2 regions of the Kitasatospora sp. MMS16-BH015 genome follow, and region 1 is predicted to be linked to the other one. Evidence: predicted binding sites of a transcription regulator. Region 1 holds the regulator's gene; the other holds the start of a gene.
What was found. The regulator HrcA, encoded in region 1, represses chaperone genes, less so after heat shock. The targets are predictions, from matches to a motif close to TTNGCACTCNGNNNNNCNGAGTGCNAA.
Positions count from the first base shown of each region.

Region 2: a site for HrcA is predicted at 3,527-3,553, ahead of CFP65_RS22865 (FmdB family zinc ribbon protein). Genes of this name have one in related genera too.

Region 1 is NZ_CP025394.1:2,700,227-2,715,991, forward strand. Features, by position in the region: gene CFP65_RS11725 (S41 family peptidase) at 1-2,981, opposite strand, end outside; gene CFP65_RS11730 (16S rRNA (uracil(1498)-N(3))-methyltransferase) at 3,194-3,943, opposite strand; gene dnaJ (molecular chaperone DnaJ) at 4,038-5,180, opposite strand; gene hrcA (heat-inducible transcriptional repressor HrcA) at 5,252-6,283, opposite strand; gene htpX (zinc metalloprotease HtpX) at 6,594-7,517, shown strand; gene CFP65_RS11750 (hypothetical protein) at 7,528-8,112, shown strand; gene CFP65_RS11755 (hypothetical protein) at 8,213-9,133, shown strand; gene CFP65_RS11760 (DUF3097 domain-containing protein) at 9,165-9,986, shown strand; gene CFP65_RS11765 (Uma2 family endonuclease) at 9,974-10,534, opposite strand; gene hemW (radical SAM family heme chaperone HemW) at 10,575-11,804, opposite strand; gene CFP65_RS11775 (long-chain fatty acid--CoA ligase) at 11,874-13,772, opposite strand; gene CFP65_RS11780 (ABC transporter ATP-binding protein) at 14,078-15,765, shown strand, end outside.
Region 2 is NZ_CP025394.1:5,260,633-5,276,397, reverse strand. Features, by position in the region: gene CFP65_RS22875 (potassium/proton antiporter) at 126-1,565, shown strand; gene CFP65_RS22870 (MFS transporter) at 2,000-3,355, shown strand; gene CFP65_RS22865 (FmdB family zinc ribbon protein) at 3,578-3,886, shown strand; gene mscL (large conductance mechanosensitive channel protein MscL) at 6,182-6,598, shown strand; gene CFP65_RS22850 (hypothetical protein) at 6,729-6,980, opposite strand; gene CFP65_RS22845 (sigma-70 family RNA polymerase sigma factor) at 7,308-8,279, opposite strand; gene CFP65_RS22840 (phosphatase PAP2 family protein) at 8,676-9,581, shown strand; gene murJ (murein biosynthesis integral membrane protein MurJ) at 9,939-12,107, shown strand; gene CFP65_RS22830 (N-acetylmuramoyl-L-alanine amidase) at 12,437-15,697, shown strand.

The DNA.
Region 1 (15,765 bases):
AGGGTGTACTTGCTGTCGATGCCGATCACCCCGCCCCAGGTGCGGGTGCCGACCACCGGGCCGATGCCCAGGGCCTGGATCGCCGCGTTGACGATGTCGCCGTCCGAGCCGGAGTACTCGTCGGCCAGCGCCACCACCGGGCCGCGCGGGGCGTCGTGCGGGTAGGAGTCGGGGTGGGCCAGGTCGCGGCCCCGGTCCCAGCCGACGATCCGGCGGGCCAGCTTCTCGACGATCAGCTGCGAGGTGTGGCCGCCCTGGTTCTCCCGCAGGTCCACGACCACGCCCTCCTTGGCCATCTCCACCCGCAGGTCGCGGTGGAGCTGCGCCCAGCCCGAGCCGACCATGTCCGGCACGTGCAGGTAGCCCAGCCGGCCGTCCGAGAGCGCGCGGACCTCGGCCCGCCGCCCGGCCACCCAGTCGTGGTAGCGCAGCGCCTCCTCACTGGCGAGCGGCACCACCACCGGGTGCCGCTCCACGCCGTCCGGCCCGGCCACGGTCAGCTCGACCGGCTGCCCGGCGGTGCCGGCCAGCAGCGGCGCGGGCCCGGTGACCGGGTCGACCGGGCGGCCGTTGACGGCCAGGATCGCGTCCCCGGCCCGCACGGCCACCCCGGGCGCGGCCAGCGGCGAGCGGGCCCGCGGGTCGGAGGACTCGCCGGGCAGCACCCGGGCCACCCGCCAGCGCTCGCCGTCCCGGGCCAGGTCGGCGCCGAGCAGGCCCTGCCGGCGCAGTGCGTCGGCGCCCCGGCCGGGCGGCACCACGTAGGCGTGCGAGGTGCCCAGCTCGGCGACCACCTCCCAGAGCAGGTCGGTCAGGTCGTCGTGCGAGCCCAGCTTCTCGACCAGCGGCCGGTAGCGCTCCAGCGTGCCCGCCCAGTCGAAGCCGCCCAGGTCGGCCCGCCAGTAGTTGTCCCGCATCAGGCGGCCGTTCTCGTCGAACATCTGCCGCCACTCGGCCGCCGGATCGACGGCCACCCGCAGCCGGGCGAGATCGACCTCGATCTCCTCCTCCTCGCCCGCCTTGTGCCCGGCGGGCAGCGAGCGCAGCGCGCCGTGGTCGTAGACGGTCAGCCGCTGGCCGTCCCCGCTGACCGCGAAGTCGTCCAGCTCCGCGACGAGTTCCTCCACCTTGAGCTTCTTCAGGTCGTACCGCTCCAGGCTGGCCCGGGGCTGCTCGTCCTCCAGCGAGGCCGCGCCGTCGCCGAGCTCGCCGACCAGCGGCAGCCTGGTCCAGAGCACCGCGTCCTTGGCCGCGAGCAGCTGGCCGAACCGGCCGCCCTCCACCGGGAACGGGATGATCCGGTCGGCGATCCCCTCCAGGTCGACCCGGGTGGCGGGCGGCGCCTCGGCGGCCTCCTCCTCGCCCTCCTTGACCTCCTTCTTCGGCTCCTCCTCGTCCCCCACCGGGCGGCCGGCCCGCTGCGGGCCGAACGGCGAGGGGGTGTCGGCGGCCAGCGTGATCAGGTACGGGCGGCAGCCGGTCGGGAAGGAGAGGTCGAAGACGTGGGCGTCGTAGACCGGGTCGAAGTGCCGCACCGAGAGGAAGGCCAGGTGCCGGCCGTCGGCCGTGAAGGCGGGTGCGTAGTCGACGAACCGGGCCGGGGTGGCCTCGGCCACCGTGCCGGCGGCCACCTCGGCGAGCATGATCTGCCGCAGGCTCCACGGCCCGAGCGCGGGCTGCGACCAGGCCAGCCAGGCGGAGTCCGGTGACCAGACCAGGCCGTGCACCTCGCCCTCGGTGCTGCGGGCCAACTCCCGCACCTCGCCGCCGTCCAGGCCCACCACCAGCACCCGGCCGTCGTGCGAGGCCACCGCCAGCCGGGCGCCGTCCGGCGAGACGGCCAGCTCCACCGCGCGGCCCAGCTGCCCGGCGGCCAGCCGCCGCCGCTCGGCGCCGAGCGCAGCCGGGGCGTACTCGACCGCGTCCTCGCCCTCGGCGTCGCTCACCCAGAGCGCGCCCTGCTCGCCGCCCTCCGGCGGGGCGGGCACCACGGCCACCAGCCGGGCCCGCACCCCGGGCTCCTCGCTGATCACCCGGGCCGGGCCCTCCCGGTGGGTCAGCCAGTGCACCGTGCCGCGCACCTGGGCCACCGAGGCCCGCCCGGTGTGGTCCGGCGCCGATTCGTCCAGCTGCCCGGCAAGCGGGTGCGGGCGCCGGCCCGTGCGCGGGCCGGCCAGGTCCACCTCGATCCGGCGCGGGGCGGCTCCCGCCAGGTCGTCCAGCAGCCAGAGCTCGCCCGCCCGGTGCCAGACCACCCGACGGCCGTCGGTGGTCGCGTCCCGGGCGTAGAACTCCGTGGAGTCGCCGTGCCGGCGCAGGTCCTCGCCCTCCGGCGTGCTGGAGTACAGCTGCCCCACGCCCTCGTGGTCGGAGAGGAAGGCGATCCGCTCGCCGATCCACATCGGCGCGGCGATGTTGCCGCCGAGCCCGGCGTGCACCCGCTCGAACTCGCCCGCCCCGATCCAGAGTTTGCCGACCTGCCCGCCCCGGTACCGCTTCCAGCGGGCCGGGTCCGTGCTCGACGCACTCAGCAGCAGCGCCCGCGGCCCGCCCGGCTCCAGCGCCAGCCCGCCGATCGGCCCGTACGGCAGCCGCTCCGGCTCGCCGCCGTCCAGCGGCAGGGCGTACGACCAGGTGCGGCGGGCCGTGCTGTGCCCGGCCGCCGTGACGGCGACCGGGCGGCCGTCGGGCAGCCACCCGCGCAGCGCGGTGGTCGCGCTCCCCCAGTACGTCAGCCGCCGCACCTCGCCCCCGGCCACCGGCGCCACGTGCACCTCGGGACGCCCGTCCCGCAGCGAGGTCCAGGCCAGGCTGGCCCCGTCCGGCGAGAACCTCGGCCCACGCACCGGCACTTGATCCGCCGTCACCCGCCAGGCCCGCCCCCCCTCCAGCGGAGCCAGCCAGACATCGTCCTCGGCGACGAAGGCGACCAAGTCGCCGGACACGTGCGGGTATCGCAGGTAAGAACTCACGAGCGCCACTCTAAGCAGCAAGTGTTTGCCGTATCCAGGAGTTGCACCATCCAGGGGCGCGGGGAACGGCGCGGCCAGCCATGCAAGGTCCGCACTCTTACACTCATGCCCTCGTTGCACTATCCGTTGACGGTGCAACTGGCTGCGCGGGCGAGATGACTCGAAGGCTTCTTCCGACTTCGCGCAGTTCCCCGCGCCCCTGATGTGCTGACCCAGAGTGCCTATTGCCAGCGTCCGGAGTGGGCCAAGAGCAGGGCACCCGCCGCCACGCCTGCCGTGGAGGTACGCAGGACGGAGGGGCCGAGGCGGTGGGGGTGGGCGCCGGCCTCGGCGAAGGCCGCCAGTTCGTCCGGGGAGATGCCGCCTTCGGGGCCGACGATCAGGACCAGGTCGCCGGCGGGCGGGAGGGAGGCCGTCGCCAGGGGGAGCGAGCCCTCCTCGTGGAGGACGGCCGCGAAGGCGGCCCCGGCGAGCAGGGGGGCGAGCTGACGGGTGGTCATGAGGTCGCGGACCTCGGGGAAGCGGAGTCGGCGGGCCTGCTTGCCGGCCTCCTTCGCGGTGGCGCGCCACTTGGCCAGGGCCTTGGCGCCGCGGTCGCCCTTCCACTGGGTGATGCAGCGGGAGGCGGCCCAGGGGATCACCACGTCGACACCGACCTCGGTCATGGTCTCGACGGCGAGTTCGCCGCGGTCGCCCTTGGGGAGGGCCTGGACCACCACGATCCGGGCCGGGGCCGGCGGCTCCTCGCGGACCTCGGCGACCAGCACGTCCAGCGCGTCCTTGCCGTGCACGGCCGCGACCGAGCCGTGCACGCCGAGGCCGAGGCCGTCCGCCAGGGTGACGGCCTCGCCGGGCTCCAGGCGCTTCACGGCGGCGGCGTGCCGCCCCTCGGGGCCGTCGAGCCGGAGCAGCACGCCGGGGGCGGCCCCCGCCAGCCGCTCGGTCTCGACGACGAACACGGGCGCGGTCATGGCACTCCTCGGTGCAAGGGCATCGGTACAGAAAAAACGGCCCCCGCACCGGACGTGCGGCGCGGGGGCTCGAAGCGGGACGGACAGCGGCGGCCTACCGGCCGTTGAACGCGTCCTTCAGCCGGGAGAACAGGCCCTGCTGGCCGGGGGCGAAGGTGCCCGAGGGGCGCTCCTCGCCGCGCAGCAGCGCGAGGCGGCGCAGCAGCTCCTCCTGCTCGGGGTCGAGCTTGGTGGGGGTCTGCACCTCGACGTGCACTATCAGGTCGCCCCGGCCGCCGCCGCGCAGGTGGGTGATGCCCCGGCCGTGTAGCGGGATGGACTGGCCGGACTGGGTGCCGGGCCGGATGTCCACCTCCTCGACGCCGTCCAGGGTCTGCAGCGGCACCTGGGTGCCGAGCGCCGCGGCGGTCATCGGGATGGTGACCGTGCAGTGCAGGTCGTCGCCGCGCCGCTGGAAGGTCGGGTGGGTGGTCTCGGCGATCTCGACGTAGAGGTCACCGGCCGGGCCGCCGCCGGGGCCGACCTCGCCCTCGCCGGCCAGCTGGATCCGGGTGCCGTTGTCGACACCGGCGGGGATCTTGACCGTGAGGGTGCGGCGGGCGCGGACGCGCCCGTCGCCGGCGCACTCGGGGCACGGGGTCGGGACGACGGTGCCGAAGCCCTGGCACTGCGGGCAGGGGCGCGAGGTCATCACGTTGCCGAGGAAGGAACGGGTCACCTGGGAGACCTCGCCCTTGCCGCGGCACATGTCACAGGTCTGCGCCGAGGTGCCGGGAGCGGCGCCCTCACCGGAGCAGGTGGTACAGGTGACGGCGGTGTCGACCTGGAGCTCCTTGGTGGTGCCGAACGCGGCCTCCTCCAGGCTGATCTCCAGGCGGATCATCGCGTCCTGGCCCCGGCGGGTCCGCGAGCGCGGTCCGCGCTGACCGGCCGCCGCGCCGAAGAAGGCGTCCATGATGTCGGAGAAGCCGAAGCCCGCCGCGCCCGCGCCGAAGCCGCCGGCGCCACCGCCGCCGTTCGGGGAGAGCGGGTCGCCGCCGAGGTCGTAGACCTGGCGCTTGGCCGGGTCGGAGAGCACCTCGTAAGCGGCGTTGATCTCCTTGAACCGCTCCTGCGTCTTCGGGTCCGGGTTGACGTCCGGGTGCAGTTCACGGGCGAGGCGCCGGAACGCCTTCTTGATCTCGTCCTGCCCCGCATCCCGTCGGACGCCGAGTACCGCGTAGTAGTCCGTGGCCACCAAATGCTCCGCTTGTTCCGCCTGTTGAAGTGCTGCGACTGGTCACCGGGCCCCACGGCCCGGTTGGTCCTCTACGATTCGGCCAGGATCTGGCCGACGTACCGTGCCACCGCACGCACCGCCCCCATTGTGCCCGGGTAGTCCATCCGGGTCGGGCCGATCACGCCCAGCTTCGCCACGCTCTCGTCGCCCGAACCGTAACCGACGGACACGACCGAGGTGGAATTCAGGCCCTCGTAGTCGTTCTCCCGGCCGATCCGGACCGTCACCCCGGCGTCGGGCGTCTCACCCAGCAGGCGCAGCAGCACCACCTGCTCCTCCAGGGCCTCCAGGACGGGCTGGATGGTGAGCGGGAAGTCGTGGCCGAACCGGGTCAGGTTGGCCGTGCCGGCCAGCATGATCCGCTCCTCGTTCTGCTCGGCGAGCGTCTCGAAGAGGGTGGCCAGCACGGTGGTGACGGTGGCCCGGTCGGGCGGCTCGAAGGCGGCCGGCAGGTCGTCGAGCAGGGCCGGCACGTCGGGCAGCCGCTGGCCGCCGGCCCGGCTGTTGAGCCGGGCCCGCAGGTCGGCCAGCACCGTCTCGCCGACCGGGCCCGGGCAGTCGACCATCCGTTGCTCGACCCGGCCGGTGTTGGTGATCAGCACCAGCATGACCTTGCTCGGGGCCAGCGCCACCAGCTCGACGTGCCGCACGGTGGAGCGGGAGAGCGAGGGGTACTGGACCACGGCGACCTGCCGGGTGAGCTGCGCGAGCAGCCGCACGGTGCGGGCCACGGTGTCGTCCAGGTCGACCGAGCCGTCCAGGAAGTGCCGGATGGCCCGGCGCTCCGGGGCGCTCATCGGCTTGACCTCGGCCAGCCGGTCGACGAACAGGCGGTACCCCTTGTCGGTGGGGATCCGCCCGGCGCTGGTGTGCGGCTGGTGGATGTACCCCTCCTCCTCCAGCGCCGCCATGTCGTTGCGCACGGTGGCCGGGGAGACGCCGAGGCTGTGCCGCTCGACCAGCGCCTTGGAGCCGACGGGCTCCTCGGTGCCGACGTAGTCCTGCACGATGGCGCGCAGCACCGAGAGCTTGCGGTCGTCCAACGGCCGCTCGCTGAACATGGCACGCACCTCCGTCTTCGTCCGTTGAGCTGACAGCGCTTCCTACTGCTTGCAGCGTCTCCTCTGGCACTCCGGAAGGCAGAGTGCCAGCACCGTACCAGCCAGTGTAAGGCCCGCCCACCACCGCAGGAACGGCCCGCCCGCGTGATCCTCGTCCGATTCGCGCTCGTTCCGCGCGGCATTCCTCCCGCTTTCGCCCGGCCCGGGCGCACCCCGGGATCCGTCCGGCGCGGGGCGGTGCCCGCGCGGTCGCGGGGTGGCAGCATCGAAGACGGACAGTGATATCGGCAGTTCTCACGAAGGAGCAGCGATGTCGGCGTCACCTCAGCACTCCCGTTTCGCCCCCGACCGCGGACTCACCGGTCGGATGGTCCTCACCATGTTCGTGATCGGGCTGCTCTATGTCGGCTTCACCGGGGTGCTGATCGTCCTGCTGCGCGGGGCGTGGCCGCTGGTGGTGCTGATCTCCGGCGGGCTCTTCGTCGCCCAGTTCTGGTTCAGTGACAAGATCACCGAACGGGCGATGGGCGCCCACGAGGTCACCCCCGAGCAGTACCCGCAGCTGCACGGCACCATTGACCGGCTCTGCGCCCTCGCCGACATGCCCAAGCCCCGGGTCGCGGTGGCCGACACCGACATGCCGAACGCCTTCGCCACCGGCCGCAACCCGCAGAACGCGGTGGTCTGCGTCACCACCGGCCTGCTCCGCCGACTGGAGCCGGAGGAGCTGGAGGGCGTGCTCGCCCACGAGCTCTCGCACGTCGCGCACCGGGACGTGGCGGTGATGACGGTGGCCGGCTTCCTCGGCGTGCTCGCCGGGATGATGACCCGGATCGCGCTCTACGGCGGCTTCTACGGGGGCAACAACCGCAACAACAACGACCAGAACGCGGCCATCGCGATGCTGATCATCCCGCTGGTCAGCATGGTGGTCTACGCGATTAGCTTCCTGCTCACCCGGCTGCTCTCCCGCTACCGCGAGCTGGCCGCCGACCGCGCCGCCGCCCAGCTCACCGGACGGCCCAGCGCGCTCGCCTCGGCGCTGACCAAGGTGACCGGCCAGATCGCCGCCATCCCGAGCAAGGACCTGCGCGCCTCACAGGCGTACAACGCCTTCTACTTCGCCCCCGCGCTGAGCGCCCGGGAGGCCGCCACCCAGCTGATGTCCACCCACCCCTCGCTGGAGAAGCGGCTGGCGCAGCTGGGCAAGATCTCCGCCGAACTCGGTCAGTGAGGATCACTTCATGGGTTTCCTGGACGCACTCTTCGGCCGCACCAAGCCGGTCAAGCCCGATCTCGACCAGCTCTTCGGCATCCCCTCGGCCGCCCTGACGCTCGAGGCCGGGGCCGGCTTCAAGCCCACCGGCCTCGGCTCGGTCTGCTTCGCCGCCGTCGAGGGCGGCGCCTTCGTCGAGGTCCAGCGCCAGGTCAGGGCCCTGCTCGACGCCGACACCGCCACCGGCGGCGTCCCGGTCGAGGCCAGCCAGGACGGCTACGGCTACTCCTGGCTGCTCGCCCGCCACACCCCCGAGGAGCTCCCCGACCTGGTCAACGACCTGCACGCCGTCAACAGCGAGCTCGAGGCCAACGGCTTTGGCCCCCAGCTGCTCTGCTCGATCGTGGGCTTCCGCAACGACTCCGGCCAGTCGCTCGGCCTGGTCTACCTCTACAAGCGCGGCAGCTTCTATCCCTTCGCCCCGATGCCGGGCGGCGGCGAGAAGCGCAACAGCCCCCTGGAGCTCCAGATCAAGGCCCTCCTCCCCAACGACCTCCGCCTCGAACCGGACCTCACCCGCTGGTTCCCGGTCTGGGGCGCACCGGGGCTCTGACTCATGACCCAGGTTGACCCTGACACGGTGTGAGGCGGTTGGCTGCTCCCACCGCCCGGTGACCACCGGCGCGGCTCCGACCGCCTCGAAGGGTCTCCCCGTGCTCGGCTACACCGGCTCCGGTCCGTACTGCTTCACCAACTCGCTGGCCATGGTGCTGGGGGCGGAGGCACCCTCCACCGCCGTGATCGAGACGCTGACCGGCTCGCCGTTCGGCGCCCAGCTGATCGCCGGCGAGCTGCCGCTGTTCGACCCGTACGGCTGGCACCCGGAGATCGGGCTGGACTCGGCGATCGAGCTGCTCGGCTGGGTCTGCGAGCGCAGCGCGGGCGGCGGCCCGGCCGGGGCGCTGGAGCGGCTGCGGGCCGCCTGCGCGAGCGGGCCCGCGCTGGTCGGGCCGGTGGACATGGGTCTGCTGCTCTACCAGCCGGGCACGCCGAACGCCGAGGGCGGGGACCACTACGTGGTGGTGCTCGCGGCCGACGAGCGGGAGGTGGAGCTGCACGATCCGCACGGCCACCCCTACGCGACGATGCCCACCCCGGCCTTCCTGGCCGCCTGGGAGGGGAAGTCGGTCGGCTACCTCGACGCGCCGTACGTGCTGCGCACCGGCTTCACCCGGGTGCGCGAGGTCACCGTCGCCGAGGCGCTCCGGCGGTCGCTGCCGGCCGCCGAGCGGTGGCTTGCGGGCCGCAGCGAGCTCCCGATGCCGCCCGGCTCGCTGGGTGGGGCGGCTGCCGTGGCGGCGCTGGCCGACCGGGTCGAGCGGGGGCTGCCGGCCGGCATCCGCACGCTGCTCACCGCCTTCGCCGTCCGGGTCGGCGCCCGGCGGCGCAGCGACGCGGCGGGCTGCCTGGCCGAGCTGGGGCTGGCGGAGGCGGCCGCCGTGCTGGGGCGGCAGGCCCGGCTGCTCGGCGGCCTCCAGTACCCGCTGGTGCAGGGCGAGGACGCGGTGGCGGCGGCCCGGCTGCGGGAGCTCGCCCCCAGCTTCGAGGAGTTGCGCGGCGCGTTGGGTCTCTGACGGGCCGTCGGTCGGCTCGTATGATCGCCGGGTGCGCAGCTACGGACCGGACCTGACCCCGCCCTGGAAGAACCAGGCCCCTGCCCCCGAGGTGGCCGCCGAGCGGGACCTGGTGGTGGAGGAGGCCGCGAGCGGGTTCTGCGGGGCGGTGGTGCGGTGCGAGAAGACGGCCGAGGGCTTCACCGTGACGCTGGAGGACCGCTTCGGCAAGCTCCGGGTCTTCCCGATGACCCCGCGCGGCTTCCTGCTCGAGGGCAAGGTGGTCACCCTGGTCCGGCCGGTGACGGCCGCCGCCCCGGTGAAGCGGGTGACGGCCTCCGGCTCGGTCGCCGTGCCCGGAGCCCGGGCCCGGGTGGCCCGGGAGTCGCGGATCTACGTGGAGGGCCGGCACGACGCCGAGCTGGTCGAGCGGGTCTGGGGCGACGACCTGCGGATCGAGGGCGTGGTGGTCGAGTACCTGGAGGGCATCGACGACCTGCCGGCGATCGTCTCCGCCTTCTCCCCCGGCCCGGGCCGCCGCCTCGGCGTGCTGGTCGACCACCTGCTGCCCGGCACCAAGGAGCACCGCATCGCCGCCCAGGTCACCGGCTCCGCCGTCCTGGTGGTGGGCCACCCCTACATCGACATCTGGCAGGCCGTGAAGCCCGCCAGCGTCGGCATCCCCGGCTGGCCCGACGTGCCCTACGAGGAGTCCTGGAAGGAGGGCATCTGCCGCCGCCTCGGCTGGCCGGTGGACACCCCCGCCGCCTGGAAGCGCATCCTCGCCTCCGTGAACACCTACAAGGACCTGGAGCCCGCCCTGCTCGGCCGGGTGGAGCAGCTGATCGACTTCGTGACCGCTCAGGACGAGTAGGTCTGGAACTCCGTGGTGTCGAGGGTGATGCCCAGCACCTCGACCGGGATGTCCGCACCGAACCGACTGGTCCGCTCGGAGCAGTAGTCGGGCAGCCCGGACACGGTCTCCTCGCTCGGCTCGGTGAGCAGCACACAGACGCCCTGGAGCGGGTCCACGATCAGGTAGACCGGGATCGCACCCTCGGCGTACATCAGCCGCTTGGTCCGGTGGTCACGGTCGACACTGGTCTTGGAGACGACCTCCACGACCATGGTCACAGCCGCTGCCGGGATCAGCCGCCCCGGGCCCTCGACCGCACCGCGCTCGTAGACCACCAGATCCGGCTGCGGCTCGCTGGCCTGCCCGGGAATGGCGATGTCCTGCGTCTGGGCCCGGTGCCAGCCCGCGCGGGGGATCTGATCGAGGATGGACTCCACGATCCAGTTGTGAACCCGATCGGGCCCGGCCAGCATCACGATTTCCCCCTTGATGAGCTCGGCCTTGAACCCTTCGGGGACTTCCAGGTTCTCGTAGATCGCTGTCACGCGGTCATCGACGGCAGTCATCACACGCTCCCTCAGACGGCTGCATACACCGTAACGACTATCAGTCCACGAGGTCACGCACGACGCCGTCCGCCAGCAGCCGCCCCTGGAGGGTAAGCACGGCCCGGCCGGCCGCGAAGGCCGTCTCGTCCAGCAGGCCGACCTTGACCGCGCGGCCAGCGGCGGCCAGGCCCTCGGGCGCCAGCAGGCCGAGCGGGATGCCCTCGCGCAGGCGCAGTTCGAGCAGGATGCGCTCGACCCGGCGGTCCTCCTCGGGCAGCACCTCGCGGCCGAGCGCCGGCGTGCGGCCCTCGGCCAGGGCCTGGGCGTAGGCGGCGGGGTGCTTGGCGTTCCACCAGCGGACGCCGCCGACGTGGCTGTGGGCGCCGGGGCCTGCGCCCCACCAGTCGGCGCCGGTCCAGTAGAGCTCGTTGTGGCGGCAGCGGCCGGCCTCGGTGGTGGCCCAGTTGGAGACCTCGTACCAGTGGAAGCCGGCCTCGCTCAGGGCCTCCTCGGCGATCAGGTACCGGTCGGCGTGCACGTCGTCGTCGATCATCGGCAGCTCGCCCCGCTTGACCCGGGCGGCCAGCTTGGTGCCCTCCTCGACGATCAGCGAGTAGGCGGAGACGTGGTCGGGACCGGCGCCGATCGCGGCGTCCAGCGAGGCCCGCCAGTCCTCGTCGGTCTCGCCGGGGGTGCCGTAGATCAGGTCGAGGTTGACGTGCTCGAAGCCGGCCGCGCGGGCCTCGGCCACGCAGGCCTCGGGGCGGCCGGGGGTGTGGTGGCGGTCGAGCAGCTGGAGCACGTGCGCCTTGGCGCTCTGCATGCCGAAGGAGATCCGGTTGAAGCCGCCCGCGCGCAGCTCGGCCAGGTAGGCCGGGCTCACCGTCTCGGGGTTGGCCTCGGTGGTGACCTCGGCACCGGGGGCCAGCCCGAACTCGTCGCGGATCGCGGCCAGTGCCCGGACCAGGTCGGCGGCGGGCAGCAGGGTCGGCGTGCCGCCGCCGAAGAAGACCGTCTGCACCGGCAGCTCGGCCTCGCCGAGCACCCGGCGGGCCAGCCGGATCTCGCTCACCAGATTGCCGGCGTAGGTCTCCTGGGAGGCGACGGCGCCGGAGGAGCGCAGCTCGGTGGCGGTGTAGGTGTTGAAGTCGCAGTAGCCGCAGCGGCTGGCGCAGTACGGCACGTGCAGGTAGAAGCCGAAGGGCCGCTCGCCCAGCCCGGTGAGGGCGTGGGCGGGCAGGGAACCGTCGTGCGGCACGGCTTCGCCGTCGGGGAGTGCGGAGGGCATGCCCCCATTGTCCGGTACGGCGCGCCGTGCTCCTCCAAGCCGACGGCCGGACCGGACCTCGGGACGGGCTCAGGCCTCGTTGGTGCCCGCGTACATCCCGGCCACCGCCTCGGCGTAGTTCTTCTCGACCACCGGGCGCTTGATCTTGAGGCTCGGGGTCAGCTCGCCGTGCTCCACGTCCAGGTCGCGCGGGAGCAGGGTGAACTTCTTGATCGTCTGCCAGCGCTGGAGCTCGCCGTTGAGGCGCTTGACGAAGCCATCGATCAGCGCGACCACCTGCGGGTCGGCCACCACCTCGGCGTAGCTCTTGCCGGCCAGGCCGTGCTCGGTGGCCCAGGCCATGATCACCGGCTCGTCCAGGCCGATCAGCGCGGTGCAGAAGTTGCGGCCGTTGCCGATCACCAGGATGTTGCTGGCGAACGGGCAGATCGCCTTGAACTTGCCCTCGACCTCGCTGGGGGCGACGTACTTGCCGCCGGAGGTCTTGAACATGTCCTTCTTGCGGTCGGTGATCCGCAGGTAGCCGTCCTGGACCAGCTCGCCGATGTCGCCGGTGTGGAACCAGCCGTCGGCCTCCAGCACCTCGGCGGTCTGCTCCGGGAGGTCGTGGTAGCCGCGCATCACGCCGGGGCCGCGGAGCAGGATCTCGCCGTCCTCGGCGATCCGCACCTCGGTGCCGGGCAGCGGCTTGCCGACGGTGCCGACCCGGACGTCCTCGGCCCGGTTGACGGTGGAGCCGGCGCTGGTCTCGGTGAGGCCGTAGCCCTCCAGGATCGGCACGCCGGCGCCGAGGAAGAAGTACCCGATCTCGGGGGCCAGCGCGGCCGAGCCGGAGACCGAGCCGCGCAGCCGGCCGCCGAAGGCGGCGCGGATCTTGGCGTAGACCAGCTTGTCGGCCAGGGTGTGCTGGAGCCCGAGGGCGAACGGCACCTGCTCCCGGCCGGTGGCCACCCGGGTCTGCTGGGCGGTGCGGGCGTGCTCACGGGCGACCTTGGCGGCCCACATGAAGATCTTGTACTTGGCGCCGCCCTCGGCCCGGGCCTTGCCGGCGATGCCGTTGTAGACCTTCTCGAAGATGCGCGGGGCCGAGGCCATCAGGGTCGGGCGGATCAGCGGCAGGTTGTGGATGATCCGGTCGACCCGGCCGTCCACCGCCATCACGTGGCCGGTGGCGATCTGGCCGGAGATCAGCGTCTTGCCGAAGACGTGCGAGAGCGGCAGCCACATGAACTGCACGTCGTCCGAGCGCAGCAGCCCGCTCTCCTGCTGGGCCACCCCCTCGTACGCCCAGCAGTCGTGCACCAGGCGCACGCCCTTGGGGCGGCCGGTGGTGCCGGAGGTGTAGATCAGGGTGGCCAGCTGCTCGCGCTCCAGCGCCGCCACCGACTTCTCGATCGCGTCGGGGTGCTCGGCCAGGTACGCGGCGCCGGCCGCCTCCAGCTCGGCCAGCGAGAGCACGGTGAGGCCGGGGGCCTCGGGCAGCTCGGCCGGGGCGTCGAAGAGGATCACGGTGGCCAGCTCGGGCAGCTGCTCGCGCTGCTCGATCACCTTGGCCAGCTGGCCGACGGTGTCGACGAAGAGCGCGCGGCTGCCGGAGTTGGCCAGGATGAAGGCCGTCTCCTCGGCGTTGGTGCTCGGGTAGACCGTGGTGGTCGCGGCCCCGGCACACATGTTGCCGAGGTCGGCGATGACCCACTCGACTCTGGTCGCCGAGGCCAGCGCGACGCGGTCCTCGGCACCGATGCCCAGCGACATCAGGCCGGCCGCCACCGCCTTGACCCGCTCGGCGGTCTGCGCCCAGGTCAGCGAACGCCACTGCTCGGCGCCCGGGGTGCTGTCGGCCGCGTGTTCGTCGACCGGAGCGGGGTACCGGTAGGCCTCACCCTGCGGAGTGGCCTCTACCCTGCTGAGGAACAGGTGCGCCACGGACACCGGGCGTCGCTCGATCATGGACTGCGCGGAACTCAACGAGGACCTCCGGGGGGCGGGTGGCCGAGGGTGAGCGGCGGCGGAAGGAAGGGGGGCCGGCCGGCCATCCTGTCAGCCGCTGTAGTTAACCAGCGAGTAACAAGAGGGCAATCAGCAGCCTAGGGGGTACGGAGCCGTTCCGTAAGGGGGTAGCCACAGCTGACACCTGAGCGGACCGGCAGTGCAGAGGACAGGCAGAGGACAGTACAAGGCCAGCGGGTCGGGCCCGGGTAAAGGCCCTCTGAAGCCCGCACACCGTATGAAAATGGGATGCGAATCACCGTGCCGACAACGAGAGTGTCTCAGTGCTGATCACAATCCTCCGGGCCAGGCTGGCCCGGTACCAGAAACCGATCATCCTGCTCGTCCTGCTCCAGCTCGTCGCCACCATCGCGGCGCTCTACCTCCCCACGCTCAACGCCGACATCATCGACAACGGCGTGGTCAAGGGCGACACCGGATACATCCTGGCCATCGGCGGAGCCATGATCGGGGTGACCGTCGTCCAGGCGCTCTGCTCCGTCGGCGCCGTCTACTTCGGCTCCCGCACGGCGATGGCCGTCGGGCGCGACCTGCGCGCCGAGGTCTTCGACCGGGTGCAGAGCTTCTCGGCCCGCGAGCTGGGCCAGTTCGGCGCCCCCTCACTGATCACCCGCACCACCAACGACGTCCAGCAGGTCCAGATGCTCACCCTGATGGGCTTCAACCTGATGGTCGCCGCGCCGATCATGTGCTTCGGCGGCATCATCATGGCGCTCAACCAGGACGTGCCGCTCTCGGCCCTGCTGCTGGTGGTCGTCCCGGTGCTCGGCACCGTGGTCACCCTGCTGGTGCACCGGCTGCGCCCGCAGTTCCGCACCATGCAGACCCGGGTCGACAAGGTCAACCGGGTGCTGCGTGAGCAGATCACCGGCATCCGGGTGATCCGCGCCTTCGTCAAGGACGGCCACGAGCAGGCCCGCTTCGGCGAGGCCAACACCGAGCTCACCGAGGTCTCGCTGCGGGTCGGCCGGATGCTCGCCTTCATGTTCCCGGCCGTGATGCTGGTGGTGAACGTCTCCAGCGTGGCCGTGATGTGGTTCGGCGGCCAGCGGATCGACAGCGGCGGGATGCAGATCGGCGCGCTCACCGCCTTCCTCTCCTACCTGATGCAGATCCTGATGAGCGTCATGATGGCCACCTTCATGTTCATGATGGTGCCGCGCGCCGAGGTCTGCGCCGAGCGCATCCAGGAGGTGCTCGGCACCGAGAGCTCCGTCGTGCCGCCCGGCGCGCCGGTCACCGAGCTGCGCCGGCGCGGCCACCTGGAGCTGCGCGGGGTCGACTTCCGCTACCCGGGCGCCGAGGCCTCGGTGCTGCGCGAGATCGACCTGCTGGCCGAGCCCGGCCGCACCACGGCCGTGATCGGCTCCACCGGCTCCGGCAAGTCCACCCTGCTGGGCCTGGTGCCCCGGCTCTTCGACGCCACCGGCGGCAGCGTGCTGGTGGACGGCGTGGACGTGCGCGAGCTCTCCCCCGCGCTGCTGGCCGAGACGGTCGGGTTCGTGCCGCAGAAGCCGTACCTGTTCTCCGGTACGGTCGCCAGCAACCTGCGCTACGGCCGTCCCGACGCCACCGACGAGGAGCTCTGGCACGCGCTGGAGGTGGCCCAGGCCAAGGACTTCGTCGAGAAGCTCGACCTCGGCCTGGAGGCCCCGATCGCCCAGGGCGGCAGCAACGTCTCCGGCGGCCAGCGCCAGCGCCTGGCCATCGCCCGCGCCCTGGTGCGGCGGCCGGAGATCTACCTGTTCGACGACTCCTTCTCGGCCCTGGACTACGCGACCGACGCCAGGCTCCGCAAGGCGCTGGCCCGGGAGACCTCCGAGGCCACCGTGGTGATCGTCGCCCAGCGCGTCTCCACCATCCGCGACGCCGACCGGATCATCGTGCTCGACGAGGGCGCGGTGGTCGGCAGCGGCACCCACCACGAACTGATGGCCGACAACCCGACGTA
Region 2 (15,765 bases), 2.6 Mb from region 1:
CGTTCCACCGTCTTGCGTTCCACCGCCTTGCGTTCCACCGCTGCCCGCCGCCCTTCACGACGACGAGGTGCCCCTGCGTGACCGTCGACCACCTGAACCGCTTCCTGCTCGAGTTCTCCGTGATCATGTTGGTCGCGGTGGTCGCGGTGCGTTTCGCGACCCGCTCCGGGCTCCCCAGCCTGCTCATCTACCTGGGGATCGGCGTCGCGCTCGGCCAGAACGGCCTGGGCATCACCTTCAACGACGCCTCGCTCACCCAGGTGCTCGGCTACGCGGCGCTCGTCGTCATCCTGGCCGAGGGCGGGCTCAAGACGAGCTACAAGGCCATAAAGCCGGTGATCCCGGCCGCCGTGGTGCTGGCCACCTTCGGCGTGGCGGTCAGCGTCTTCGTCACCGCCGCCGGGGCGCACTGGCTGGCCGGCTTCGACTGGCGCACCTCCCTGCTGCTCGGCGCGATCGTCTCCTCCACCGACGCCGCCGCCGTCTTCTCGGTGCTGCGCACCGTGCCGCTGCCACCCCGGCTGACCGGCCTGCTGGAGGCCGAGTCCGGCTTCAACGACGCACCCGTGGTGATCCTGGTGGTCGCCTTCGCCACCACCGGGCCGCTCGACTCCTGGTACGTGCTGGTCGGCACCATCCTGGCCGAGCTCGCGATCGGCCTGGCCGTCGGCTACGCCGTGGGGCGGTTGGGCGCCTACGCCGTCAAGCGCGTCGCGCTGCCCTCCTCGGGCCTCTACCCGATCGCCGTGATGGCCCTGGCCGTGCTCGCCTACGCCGGCGGCGCACTGCTGCACGGCTCCGGCTTCCTCGCGGTCTACATCGCCTCGGTGATCCTGGGCAACGCCAAGCTGCCGCACGGACCGGCCGTCCGCGGCTTCGCCGACGGACTGGCCTGGATCGGGCAGATCGGCATGTTCGTGGTGCTCGGACTGCTCTGCAACCCCGACACCATGGGCTCCTCCATCGTGCCCGCGCTGGTGGTCGGCGCCGTGCTGGTCTTCATCGCGCGGCCCGCCTCGGTGCTGCTCACCATGACCCCGTTCCGACTGCCCTGGCGGGAGCAGGGGCTGCTCAGCTGGGCCGGACTGCGCGGGGCAGTGCCCATCGTGCTGGCCACCATCCCGCTGGTGGCCGACGTGCCGCAGGCCGAGGAGGGCTTCAACGTCGTCTTCATCCTGGTGGTCGTCTTCACCCTGCTCCAGGGGCCGACCCTCCCGCTGCTGGCCAAGTGGCTCCGGGTCGGCGAGGGCTCGATCGGGCAGGACCTCGGCATCGAATCCGCTCCGCTGGAGCGACTGCACGGCCAGCTGCTCTCGGTCTCGCTCGCGGCCGGTTCGAAGATGTCCGGCGTCGAGGTCAGCGAACTGCGCCTCCCGGCCGGGGCCGCCGTCACCCTGGTCGTCCGGGACGGCAGCAGCTTCGTCCCCGACAAGGCCACCGTGCTGCGGGCCGGCGACGAACTCCTGGTGGTCACCACCGAGGAGGTCAGCGAGGCGGCCGAGCGGCGACTCCGCGCGGTGGACAAGGGCGGCAAGCTGGCGGGCTGGCTGTACGGGCGGCCGTAGCGGTCGAGCCGTGGGCACGGACGAGGATGCCGAGGCTCGACAGCCATACTCCTGTGCCACGGGCAGTCCCTTGCGCCATGGGCAGCCCTTTGTGCCATGGGCGGTCCCTTGTGCCATGGGCGGTCCTTTCGGTTCTTCGTCAGCTACGCGGGTAGCTGTTTCGGTTCGTGTGTTCCGTGTGACGTTCACCTTGCGTTCCTGGGCGAAACGGCAGGATTGGCGATACCATGGGAGACACAAGCTTCTGGTACCTGTTCGTACCTACCTGAACACCCGCTACATCTGTCTGATGCAGAGTTGGCGCGACCGCTCGGCGGCCCTGGTCCCCACCGGACTCGGGTATCACCCCGGTCGACGCGCGAGAGGACGACTCTCGGCGCCGTCGGGGCCACCCACACCCCGTCCGCGCTACCAGGCAGCAGGAAGGACCGACCGTGACGGCCCCCGCCCCGGTCGAAACCCCCGCCCCCGCCCGAGTCGGCTACGGAGCCCTGCTCCGCACCCCCGGCGCCTGGACGTTCCTGGCCCCGGCCTTCGCCGCCCGCCTGCCCTACGCGATGCTCAGCATCGGCATCATGCTGCTGGTGCTCGACAACGGCGGCTCCTACGGCACGGCCGGCCTGGTCGCCGCCGCCTCCGCCGTGGCCCAGGCCTTCATCGGCCCGCAGACCGGCCGCCTCGCCGACCGGTACGGACAGACCGCCATCCTGCTGCCCGGCATCCTGGTGCACGCCGTCTCGGTCGGCGCCCTGATCGCGCTGGCCGTCGGACACGCCCCGACCTGGACGCTCTACCTCGCCGCCGCCTCGGCCGGCGCGAGCGTGCCGCAGATCGGCGCGATGGTGCGGGCCCGCTGGGTGGCCAAGTTCTCCGGCCCGGCCGGCTCCCCGCAGAAGCTGAACACCGCCTTCGCCTTCGAATCCGTCACCGACGAGTTCACCTTCGTGATCGGCCCGGTGCTGGCCACCGCCATCGCCACCACCGTCACCCCCTCCGCCGCCCTGATCACCGAGGCCGCCCTCACCGTGGCCGGCGGTCTTGCCTTCGCCGCCCAGCGCGGCACCGCCCCGGCGCGGCACCCCAAGACGGCCGGTGCCGAGCGGGTCTCCGCCCTCACCTCCCCGGGCGTCCGCCTCCTCGCGGGCTCCTTCCTCGGCGTGGGCTCCGTCTTCGGCGCCCTGCAGGTCTCCATCACCGCCTTCGCCCGGGCCGCCGGCCAGGAGAGCCTCAACGGGATCGTCTACGGCGTCTTCGCCGGCGGCTCGATGCTGGCCGGTGTGCTGTACGGGATGATCGCCTGGCGGCGCTCGGCCCGTCAGCGGATGCTCATCAGCTACGCGCTGCTCGTGCTCGGCTGCTCGACCCTGTGGGCGATGCCCAACCTCGCCACCCTGGCCATCGCCGGCCTGGTCTGCGGCCTCGCCATCGCGCCGACCCTGATCACCGGCTACACCCTGGTCGAGTCCCTGGTCTCCGACGGTGCCAAGACCGAAGCCTTCACCTGGCTGACCGGCGCGATCGGCCTCGGCCTGGCGGTCGGCTCCACCGTGGCCGGCCGGATGATCGACGGGCACGGCCCGTCGGCCGGCTTCCTGGTGCCGATCGTCGGGGCCGGGCTCGGCCTGGTCGCGCTGATCACCCTGCGACACCTGCTGGTGCCGCAGACCCAGCAGAGCCGGACGGTGGCCCGGAGCAGCTCCGCCACTGCGGGTGCCACCGGTCGCTCCGGCGGCAGCAACGCCGGGAGCGGGCAGTTGGTCGGCGCCTCCGCCGGTGGCGCCAAGGGCTGACCTCACCCTCGGGAGGGGGTGGGGTCCCCCACCCCCGAGAGGAGGTGGGCTCCGCCCCTCCCGAACCCGGTTTCGCTCCGCGACCGGCCCCGCCCCGCATCTGCGACCGGACCCATCTCACATCTGCGGCCGCTGGACTCAACCAGCGGAATGCCGCATCATTGACCATCGTTAGCACTCATCAGGCGAGAGTGCCAGGGGGAAGTGCAGGAGGAAGATCAAGTGCCCACGTACCAGTACCAGTGCACCGAGTGTGGCAACGGCCTGGAGGCGGTGCAGAAGTTCACCGACGACGCGCTGACCACCTGCCCGGACTGCCAGGGGAAGCTCCGCAAGGTCTTCTCGGCCGTGGGCGTGGTCTTCAAGGGCTCCGGTTTCTACCGCACCGACAGCCGGTCCTCCTCGACCAGCTCGGTGAGCGCCTCCTCCGGCTCGACCTCGTCCTCCTCGACGTCGTCCACCCCGGCCGCCTCGACCCCCGCCCCGGCGGCCTCGTCGAGCAGCAGCGCCGGCACCGGCTCCGCGAGCTGACCTCCGGCGGCGACGCTCCCGTGCGTCGGCCCTCCGCGGCGACCCCGACCGGCCACCACCTGCTTCCGGCGGTCGCACCGGCCGCACTGGCCCCGCCACGTGCTCCCGCCGCCTACGCCGCCCGACCGCTCCGGCTCGGGTAGGCCGCACACACTCCAACTGGGCTCGGCACCTTTCTGGTGCCGAGCCCAGTGGCATTTCACCCGTCCGAGTGACATTAGTTATCCACACCCCCGGGTTATCCACAGCCTGGGGATTCGGACTTCCGTACCGCCTCCGCCCCGGCGCACCCTGATCCCGGCGAACCCACCGAGGGCCCGCCCGAGCCGCCCGGCCACCGCACCAGCGCCCGGCCCCGGCTCGCCCGGACAGCAGCCCACGCAGCCCACCAGAGGCGGTGATCCCCCCATGACGACTCCCCAGTCCTCCCCCTTCCCGAGTCCCCTCTCCCGACCTGACGACATTCCCACCCGCCCCGCCAGGACCCGGCACCCCCCGGAGCCCGCGCCTGCCCACCAGCCGCCCAGCTCCCAGCCCGCCCCACCCCACTCCTCAGGTCCACGCCCCGCCCACCACACACCCGGCTTCCCGACCGCCCCGGGCCGGCCGACGGCCGCGATCCCCACCGACCACGCGTACGGGTACCGAATCGCTCCGGGCCACCCTCCGGCCACGAATCCCGCCGACCACGCCTCCAGGACACCCAGCACGCCCAGAGCACCCACCACCCCGTACCCAGCGGCGGGTGAGAGCCCCACCAGCCACACGTACGGGCCCCTGACCACCCAGGCGCACCCGCCCGGCGCGCACCCTGGTCACCAAGCGCACGGGTCCCCGCCCACCCCACCGCACCCCGCAAGCGCGGACCCCACCGACGACAGGTACGCGCCCCCGGGCCCGCTGGCACACCCGCCAGACGTACTCCCCGCCGCGCGCCCTCACGGCTCCCCGACCACCCCGGGCCAACCGGCAGGCACCACCCCCACGTACACACCCCCAGCCACAGCCACCCACCCGCCACGGGCCGCTCCTCCGGGCCAGCTGCACCTCCCCCAGCCCGCTCCGACCCGGTCACCAGTCGCCGAACTCGCCCATACCCCCGCCCGCACCCCCACCAGCACTCAGCCTGGCCACCCGGCGACCGACCACCTCCGCACCCCCATCCAGACCCCCATCCGCACCCCCGAGCCGACCTACGACCCCACGCCCTCCCGAACGCCTCCCACGGGACCGTCTCCTGACCCCGCACCCGGTCGGGCGCCCCTCCAGAGCCAGCACGCCGCCCAGTTCACCGTCCCCGGCAGTAGCGCCCACAGCTTGGCCAACCGACCGCACCAGTACCCCCTCGACCCTCGGCACCGAGCCCCGCTCGGCCCGCCGCCGCCCCGGCGGGGTCGAACGGTGGTGCCCGCCCCCGGTCCTGCTGTACCGCCCCGCCGCGCCCTACCCGATTTCGCACCCATCCGACGCGGCTCCGGCGGCCGACACCGGCTCCAACAGGCCGTCCGTCACCGACCCGGCGTGGTGGTGGCCGGGCTACTGGCCGCCTCCACCTCCCTCACCGCCGGCCCCCTGCGCCACGGCCCGCCGCCCTTCCACGCCTCGGTCACCGCAGCCACGACCCCGACCACAGCCACCGCCGACGACGAAGCCCTCACCCCGGCCGAGCCGACACAGACCACCACCAGCCACCGATCGCCCACATCTGCCCCCACTCCCACCCCTGCGCCTGTGCCTGTGCCTGTGCCTGTGCCTGTGCCTGCAGCGCCCCAGGCCAGCACCGCGCCCACCGCGCCCACCGCGCCCACCACACCCACCGCGCTCCAACCTCCCCGGCACCCCGAGACCCCCACCCTCATCTGCGACTGCTCGCCACCGCCCGGGCCCCAGAGCACCACCCCGCCCCAGCTCACCGGGCCCCCAGCCCAGCCCGCCACCCACCACACCGAGCCCGTACCCAGTCCCGCTCCCCCGCCGGCACCCCCGCCACCACCGGCGTCGGCGCAACGGTCCCCTCGCACCGCCTCCACCGCACCGCCGCAGCCCCAGCCCCACCGAGCCACGCCCAACCAGAACCCCGCACCACCCCACAGAGCCGCACGCCCCCAGGAGGTCACACCGTCGTCCCGAGGAGCCGGCCAGCCCCACCACCACACACCCGATGAGCTGCCGCGACGGGCAGGCGGCGGCAGACACCGCCGTACCTCCGGCGTCCACGCAGCACCATCCGCCGCGTCAACCAGACGCCGTCGAATTCACCCGTGACCAGTCCGACAGATCGTCGTTCAGCGCGGCATGAAGGGCTTCAAGGAATTCCTGCTCCGCGGCAATGTCATCGACCTCGCCGTCGCCGTCGTGATCGGCGCGGCCTTCACCAACATCGTCAACGCCTTCGTGAAGGGCGTCATCAACCCCATCGTCGGCCTGTTCGGAAGCGAGGACCTGGCCTCGTACTCGTCCTGTCTCAAGGGCCCCTGCGCCATGGACGAGGCGGGCAACGTCACCTCCGGCGTCTACATCCTGTGGGGCTCCGTGCTCAGCGCGGTCTTGCAGTTCATCATCACCGCCGCCGTCGTCTACTTCGCCCTGATCGTCCCCATGAAGCGCTTCATGGCCAACCGCAAGACCCTCGAAGAGGCCTCCGCCGAGGCCGAGGCTCAGGAAGTCGTACTGCTCACCGAGATCCGCGACGCCCTCGTCCGCCAGAGCTGACCCCCCCAGCTCACCCCGGCTCGCCCCAGGTCACCCGTCCCCCTCCGACACCCACACCGCTCCACCCGTCCTGCCTTCACCGTCCCCTGACGACAGTCCCGTACCGTCCCGAGTCCTGTCCCCGGCCGCCTCACTCCCCGTGGTGCGGCGGCCGCTGACTCAGGTACCAGTCCAGCCCACGCTTGGCGCCGCCCGTCCCAGAGCTCTCACCCCAACCCCGGTCGGTGTCGTCACTGCTCTGCCGGTCCAGCGGATCACCGAAGACCAGCTTCGCCTTCCGCTCGGCCTCCGGCCGGCGCTCCCCGCCTCCCGTCCCCGGGTCCACCTGCTCACTCTGACCATCCCGGCCGGCCTGCCCGTTCACGTCGCCCTGCTCGCCCATACGTCCCACGACCTCTCGACTCCAACCAATCCCACGACTACCCACCGAACCGGCACCGGCCCGCCTACCTGCACCAGCCCACCGGCCCGCCTACCTCCACCGGCCCACCAGCAACTCTCGCCGTCCACCCAGCCTAGGCCGCACCACAGCCCGCCCCACCAACGGCAACGGGCCCCGGCCGCGCCCCGAAGGGTCGCCACCAGGGCCCGCTGCTCTCACCTCTGCTGGACACCGATCTACTGAACACCGACCACCAGCAATCAACAGCCGATCACCAGCCAGGACAGTCACCGATCACCGCAGCACGTCAGACCGCCCCGACCAGCCTCAGGCCGCCTCGAAGCCCGAGTGGTCAGCGATCTTCTTCAGCTCGGCCAAGGCGTGCTTCTCGATCTGCCGGATCCGCTCACGGGTGAGACCGTGCTGCTTGCCGACCTCGGTGAGGGTCCGCTCGCGGCCGTCCTCCATCCCGTAGCGGGAGCGGATGATCGAGGCCGTCCGGTCGTCGAGGCGGCCGATCAGGTCGTCGAGCTCCTCGCGGCGGAGCATGACGAGGACGGCGTCCTCCGGCGAGGTCGCCCCGGTGTCCTCCACCAGGTCACCGAACTGGGTCTCGCCCTCGTCGTCGACCGACATGTTGAGGCTGACCGGGTCACGGGCCCAGTCGAGCACGTCCTTGACGCGCTGCTCGGTGGAGTCGAGCTCGGCCGCCACCTCGGCCGGGTCGGGCTCGCGGCCCAGCTCCTTGGCCTTCTCGCGCTGCACCCGGCGGATCCGTCCCAGCTCCTCGACGAGGTGGACGGGCAGCCGGATCGTGCGGGACTGGTCGGCGATCGACCGGGTGATCGCCTGCCGGATCCACCACGTCGCGTACGTGGAGAACTTGAAGCCCTTCGCGTAGTCGAACTTCTCGACCGCGCGAACCAGGCCGGCGTTGCCCTCCTGGATGAGGTCGAGCAGGGGCAGACCGCTCCGCGGGTACCGCCGGGCCACCGCGACCACCAGCCGGAGGTTGGAACGGATGAACACGTCCTTGGCCCGCTCGGCGTCCTCGGCTATGGCCTCCAGCTCCTCACGCTGGACACCCTCGGGCAGCGTGTCCTCGTCCAGCAGGTGCTGGGCGTAGACGCCGGCCTCGATGCGCAGCGAGAGTTCGACCTCCTCCGCGGCGTCGAGCAGCGGTGTCCTGGCGATCTCGTCGAGGTACATGCCGACGAGGTCGCGGTCGGCCTCGTAGTTGGTCGGGCGGGCCGAGCGAGTCCGGTCGGCCCTGTCGCGAACGACGGCACGAGTGGCCATGCTTGCTCCCTTACAGCTGGTGCCGGTCGGCTGGATTCAGCCCCTGCCCGTCCGACTGGTTGTCGCCCTCTTCAAACCGGGCTGCCGCCCGGCCGGGGCCAGCCGGGGCAAGAGACGTGCGGGCCCCTCTCGGAGGCTCACACGTAACGATCCAACGCACAGAAAAAAGACAACATTCCCAACTCGTCCAGTTTTCTCTCTCGATGCAGTATCCTGCGACATTTATCCCGGGCTTATCGACCGTGAGTGACCACGCCGCGACCTGGAGTGTCACTCCGTGCGCGCACAACGGACAGCGGACACACACCACCCGTCCGCATGCCCTCCGCACAAAAGATGCCAAATCGCTATGCCTCCGGCACAGGTTCACGCACTCCCCCTGGGAAGGTGTCAGCCATGCACCTGTCCACCGACGGCACCCGCGCCGACGCCGGCACCACGCTCGGCGCCGGGCCGGCCCTCGCCGTCCGCCGCAGCACACTCCGCCACGCCGGCCTGGCGCTCGGCTGCGCCGCGCTGCTCGGCACCTTGCTCGCCCTGGTGGAGACCCACTGGGGCCCGCTGGCCCGGCTCGACCGGAGTTGGGTGGACGGTCTGCACGGCTTCGCGCGCGACCACACCGCCTGGACCGCCTCGATGCAGACGCTGACCGACATCGGCGGGCCGCTCACCATGCGGGTACTGCTCGGCCTGGTGGCCGGCTGGCTCTGGGTGATCGGCGCCCGGGTGCTGGCCGGCTGGGCCGTCGCCCAACTGCTGATCGGCTGGCTGGCCGACGCGGTGGGCAAGAGCCTGGTCGGCCGGGCCCGCCCGTCCTTCCCGGACCCCGTCGCGCACGCCCCCGGCTTCTCCTTCCCCTCCGGGCACGCCCTCGCCGCCGCGGTCACCTGCGCCGCCCTGCTGGTGCTGGTCTGGCCGCAGGCCAACCGGGCCGGCCGAGTGGCGGCCTCCATCGCGGCCGGGCTGGCCACCTTCGCGGTCGGCTGGACCCGGATCGCCCTCGGCGTGCACTGGCCGAGCGATGTCCTGGCCGGCTGGTTGACGGCCGGCCTGCTGCTCGGCGCCGTCACGGTGGCCGTCGAACTCTGGCGCCCCGGCGCCCTCGCCCGCGACGCCCGCCGGGTCAACTGGCGAACCAGACCCCGGGTGCAGCGCGTCCTCGCCGAGGACGGCCAGACCACCGACCACGCGGACCACTTCGACGCTGCCGACCCCAATGACCCCACCGACCCTGCCAGCCCTGCTGGCCCTGCTGGCCCTGCTGGCCCTGCCAGCCCCACCGCCCCGCGCCAGGATGAGTAGCAGCGCGACCGAAGGGACGGGCAGCCCGCATCCCGCCCGATTCTGACGGTCGGTGAGAAAGGTCACATTGACCGACCGGAACCGCCGAATCCCCCTGATCGGCGACGTGGCGGACGCAAAGCTCCGTACAGGGAACAGACAAAAGCCCTCCAAATCGGGGCATTAGCCCCACTCATGACCCGATCGGGACCCTGCTGTCGTGCTCCTGCGCAAGTCGCCGAGATCTCGGGCACACGACACACGGCTCCCCAACGAGTGCCGAGGTGAGGCAGACTGCTCCGGCTGGGTGCACCTGCGCTCACCCCGGTGTGGAGGGCCCGCAGCTCCACCGCCCAGGCACCGAGTGACGGGGGTCCGATGACCATGAACAGGACGGGCGAGTCCCACGGCTCGTACGGCGACCCGCCCACCATGCCCTTGCGGCAGGTGCCCGACTACCCCGGTGTCCCCCCGCAGGTGCCCTCCGCCGCCGCGCCCGCCCCCGGCATGCCCGGCCAGCGCGCTCCGCACCAGCCGCCGTACCCCGCCGCCCAGCCCCAGCCGGTCCAGCCTCCGGGCCAAGGCCAAGGCCAGCCGCAGGCCCAGTCGGCACCGCCGACCAAGGAGCAGCAGGCCGCCTCGACCGGCCGCAACGGTCTGATCATGGCGATGGGTTCGCTGGCCTCGCGCGCGCTGGGCTTCGTCCGGAGCGCGATGATCATCGCTGCGCTCGGCAGCCGCGGTGTCGGCGATGCCTTCAACGTCGGCAACTCACTGCCCAACATCGTTTACATGATGCTCATCGGCGGCGCCCTCGCATCGGTGTTCGTCCCCGAGCTGGTGCACGCCGCGCAGACCCACAAGGACGGCGGTGCCGCCTACACCGACCGGCTGCTGACCCTGTGCGGCGTGCTGCTGGTGGTCCTCACGCTCGGCGCGTGGCTCTTCGCGCCGGCGATCGTCGACCTCTACTCCAACTACAGCGGCGCGCAGCGCGACCTCACCATCGCCTTCGCCCGCTACTGCCTGCCGCAGATCTTCTTCTACGGCCTGTTCACCCTGCTCGGCCAGGTCCTCAACGCTCGCGACAAGTTCGGCGCGATGATGTGGACACCGGTGCTGAACAACGTGGTGGCGATCGGCGTCTTCGGCCTCTTCATCGCGATCAGCGACCACACGGCCGACATCAAGGCCGAGCAGATGACCTCGGGCCAGACGATGCTGCTCGGCCTGGGCAGCACCCTGGGCATCGTGATACAGGCGCTCGGTCTGCTGCCCTCGCTGCGCGCGGCCAAGTTCCGCTACCGGCCACGCTTCGACTGGCGGGGTGCCGGGCTGGCCAGACCGCTTCGCTCGGCGGGCTGGGCACTGCTGCTGGTGCTCGTCACCCAGCTGTCCTTCGCCGTCATCACCCAGCTGACCACCGGCGCGGGCTCCCAGGGCGAGGCGCTGCACCTGCCCGGTGTCGGCAACGCGGCCTACAACTCGGCCTACCAGCTCTTCGTGGTGCCCCAGGGCGTCATCACGATCTCACTGGTGACGGCGCTGCTGCCCCAGATGTCCCGGTCCGCCACGGCAGGGAACCTGCCAGCGATCGGCCGGGACCTCGCGGGCGTCCTCCGGACCTCTGCTGGAATGATCATCCCGGCCACGGTGCTGATGGTCGCCCTGGCGGGCCCGATCTGCCGGGTCGCTTACCTGCACGGGACCCGGGTGACCGCCGCCGACGTGCAGGTCATCTCCCAGACCCTGATCGCCTTCGCGATCGGCCTGCCCGCGTTCTGCGCGCAGTACGCGCTGGCCCGTGGGTTCTACGCGATGGGGGACGCCAAGACGCCGTTCTGGCTGACCGTCGCCACCACCGGGACCAACGCCGGGCTCTCGCTGGTCGCGTACTGGGTCTTCTCGCCGCGTTGGATCATCATCGGGATGGCCGGCGCGCAGACCGTCGCCTGCGTGGTCAGCATCGTGCTGACCGGCTGGGCACTGGGCCGCCGCCTGCGGCAGTCGCCGGCGCCCGCCCCGCTCCAGGCCGCCGTGCCGCAGCAGCCGCGGCCGGCCCACCCCCAGCAGCCCCCGCAGCCGCAGCAGCAGCCGCAGGGCCCGGACGCCACGATGATGCTCAATCTGCGCCGCCCCGCCCCGGACAGCGAGGCCACCATGATGCTCAACCTGCGCCAGGGCGCGGCCGGCACCGGCGCGGCCCAGCGGAGCGCCGCCGGCAAGGGCGTTGCGGGCAGGAGCGGGCTGGACGGGGTCCGCGTCGTGGTGCTGCACGTGATGCTCACGCTGGCCTGCGTGCCGGGTGCGCTGGCCGGCCACTGGCTCGCCGAATCCACCGCGAGCGCCCTCGGCGGCGGCCTGATCGGCAATCTGATCGGCCTGGGCCTGGGCTCGGTCACCGTGCTCGCCTCGCTCTTCCTGCTGGCCCGCCCGCTGGGCGCCGGGTCAGCCGTGGCCCCGCTGGCCCGGAAGCTGCGCCTGCCCTACCCCACCCCGGCTGCCGCCACCAACGGCAACGGCAACGGTGGCAAGCACCGCCGCTGAGCGGAAGAGCAGCAGAGCAACCGAGCGGGCGAGCGGGCGAGCGGGCGACCGCCCCGGACTCGAAACGGAGCCCCTGACCATTGGTCAGGGGCTCCGGTGCAGCATGCACCCGGTGCGGTTCCGCTTCCGGGTGATCTGTGACAGAGCCGTGACGCCCCGGACAGTTCCGCGCCACCGAGGTGGCCAGGTAGAGGTGTTAGCGTCCTCTCGTCTCCTCCGTGTACGGCGCACCGGCCGGTGGTCCACCCCATAGCCGAGTGCCCCCGGGGAGAGCGCTGACCAGATTCCAGCCGTCGGCCGGTACACAGGGGAAGGTCCAGAGACTCCGTATGACTGCCATACAGGGAGCCCGCTCCGGTGAGGGCACGCAGCGTGCCACGGCCGGGAGCACCCGCCGTCGCAAGCACCGGCTGACCGCTCCGCTGGCCATCGCCGCCGCCCTGGCCACCTCCGCCTCCTGCCTGGCGCTGGCCGGCACCGCCACCGCCGCCTCGGCCCAGGCCCAGGACCAGGCCCAGGCCCAGGCTCAGGACCAGAACCAGAACCAGGCCCAGGACCAGGCGACCAACGGGCTGCAGCAGCAGTTCGCCGCCGCCGCGGCCGAGTTCAAGGTGCCGGCGAGCGTGCTGATCGCGCTCTCGTACCAGCAGACCCGCTGGGAGTCGCACCAGGGCGCGCCGAGCACCACCGGCAACTACAACGTGATGGGCCTGACCCAGGTCGACGCGGCCGCCGTCACCAAGGCCCTCGCGAACGGCCCGGGCCCCGAGGTCGACGGCCGGGGCGAGGACGCCCCTGCCAGTACCGCGCAGGCGCCCGCCCCCGCCGTGGTGGACGGCCCCGCGCTGCACACCCTGGACGCCGCCGCCAAACTGCTGGGCCGCCCGGCCGACCAGTTGAAGACCGACTCCGCGCAGAGCATCCGCGGCGCCGCCGCCCTGCTGGTCCGGTACCGGAAGGAGCTCGGCCAGGCCCCGGCCGCCGACCAGGCCACCGACCCGGGTGCCTGGTACGGCGCCGTGGCGAGGTTCAGCCAGTCCCCGGACGCCGCGAGCGGCGACGCCTTCGCCGACCGGGTGTTCGCCACCCTGCGCACCGGCGCCGCCGGCACCACCTCCGACGGCCAGTCCGTCCGGCTCGCCGCCGACCCGAACGTCCGCACCCCCAGGGTGGCCACCGCCCAGGCCCCGGCCACCGCCCAGGCCCCGGCCGCCGCGCCGCGCTCGCTCGCCGCCGACACCCAGCAGGCGGCTGCACAGCAGGCCGACTGCCCGGCCGGACTCGGCTGCGACTTCAACCCGGCCGCGTACGCGCTGACCAACCCCAACGACAAGACCTCGTACGGGAACTACAACCAGGCGAACCGTCCGGCCGACGGCGACAAGATCAACTACATCGTCATCCACGACACCGAGAGCGGCTTCGACAGCGCGATCAGGACCTTCCAGGACCCGGCCTCGGTGGCCAGCGCGCACTACATCGTCCGCTCCGGCGACGGTCACGTGACCCAGCTGGTGGACAACAAGAACATCGCCTGGCACGCCGGCAACAAGTCGATCAACATGCACAGCATCGGCATCGAGCACGAGGGCTACGCCTTCCCGACCGACAAGCCGACCTGGTACTCCGAGCAGCTCTACCAGTCCTCCGCGACCCTGGTGAAGTACCTGGCCGCCAAGTACGGGATCCCGCTGGACCGGCAGCACGTCATCGGCCACGACGACGTGCCCGGCCCGATCCAGTCCCTGGTCAACGGGATGCACTGGGACCCGGGCACGTTCTGGGACTGGAACCACTACATGGACCTGCTCGGCGCGCCGGTCAAGGCCGACGCCGGTGGCCTGCTGGCCATCGGCGGCAAGGTGGTCGTCTCGCCCGCCTTCGACGCGAGCAACCAGCCGCCGGTGGACGGCACCGCCGACCGGCCGCAGAACTTCGTCTACCTGCGCACCTCGCCGGACGCCAACGCCCCGCTGATCAACGGCGGTTCGACCAAGGCGGCCGACTGGACGGACAAGGCCGTCACCGGCGCCAGCTTCGTGGTGGCCGACCTCTCCGGTGACTGGACGGCGATCTGGTACGGCGGCGTCAAGGCCTGGTTCTACAACCCGAGCGGCACCACCGGCGTCGCCGACCAGGGCACCGACGCACCGGTGCTGACCCCGAAGGCCGGGCTCGCGAGCATCCCGGTCTACGGCCGCACCTATCCGGAGCAGTCCGCGTACGCGGCGTACCCGGGTCTCTTTGCCCCGGGGCAGGCGCCCGCCCCGCTGACCGCGACCATCGCCGCCGGTCAGGGCTACGTGGCCGGCGGCGACTCGCAGGTGCCGGGCTACTTCTACTACGCCCAGACCATCGACGGCAGCGCGCCGCACGACCGGACGCTGGTGGTCGGCAACGACACCTACTTCCCGATCCGGTTCAACCACCGCCTCGCCTTCCTGAAGTCCACCGACGTGGACGTGGTCTACCCGTCCGGTGGCTACACCCCGTACGGTCCGACCCGCGTCATGGACACCCGGATCGGGCAGGGCGTCGCCAGGGGAGCGGTGAACGGCGGCGGCACCGTCTCGCTCAAGGTCACCGGCAGCGGCACCGGCATCCCGGCCGACGCCACCTCGGTGATCCTGAACGTGACCGCCGTCGGCCCGACCGCCGGCAGCTACGTGACGGTCTACCCCAACGGGCAGCCCAGGCCGCTCGCCTCGAACCTCAACTTCGTGGCCGGGCAGACCATCCCGAACCTGGTGGTCGTGCCGGTCGTCAACGGCAAGGTCAACTTCTACAACCAGGCCGGCTCGGTCAACCTGGTCGCCGACGTGACCGGGTACTACTCGCCGCGCGGCGCCTCGAAGTTCACCACCACCACGCCGACCCGGCTGCTCGACACCCGCGCCGGCCTGGGCGCCGCGAAGGCCCCCGTCGGCCCCGACGGCAAGGTGACCCTGGACATCGCCGGCAAGGCGGGCGTGCCCGCCAACGCCACCGGCGTGGTGCTGAACGTGACGGCCACCGGCCCGACCGCCTCCAGCTTCGTCACGGTCTACCCGAACGGCGGGACGATGCCGACCGTCTCGAACCTCAACTTCACCGCCGGGCAGACCATCCCGAACCTGGTGGTGGTGCCGATCACCAACGGCAAGGTCGACCTCTACAACAAGGCCGGCAGCGTCAACCTGATCGCCGACATCACCGGCTACTACACCCCCAGCGGCGTCTCGAAGTTCACCAGCGTGGGCCCGGCCCGCCTGCTGGACACCCGGACCGGCCTCGGCGCCGCCAAGGCCGCCCCGGTGGGCCCGGACTCGGCCATCGCCCTCCAGGTCGCCGGCAAGGCCGGCCTGCCGGCCACCGGCGTCAAGGCGGTCGTGCTGAACGTCACCGCCGTCACCCCGACCGCCCCCGGCTTCGTCGCGGTCTACCCGAGCGGCACCTCGCTGCCGACCGTCTCCAACCTGAACTTCACCACCGGGCAGGTCATCCCGAACCTGGTGATCGTGCCGGTCGGTGCCGACGGCAAGGTGTCCCTCTACAACAAGGCCGGCAACGTCAACCTGGTCGCCGACATCACCGGCTACTACACCGGCTGAGCCGCACCGCCCTGACCGGTGGCCCGGCCCCCGCCCACCCGGGTGGAGGCCGGGCCACCGGCGTACCC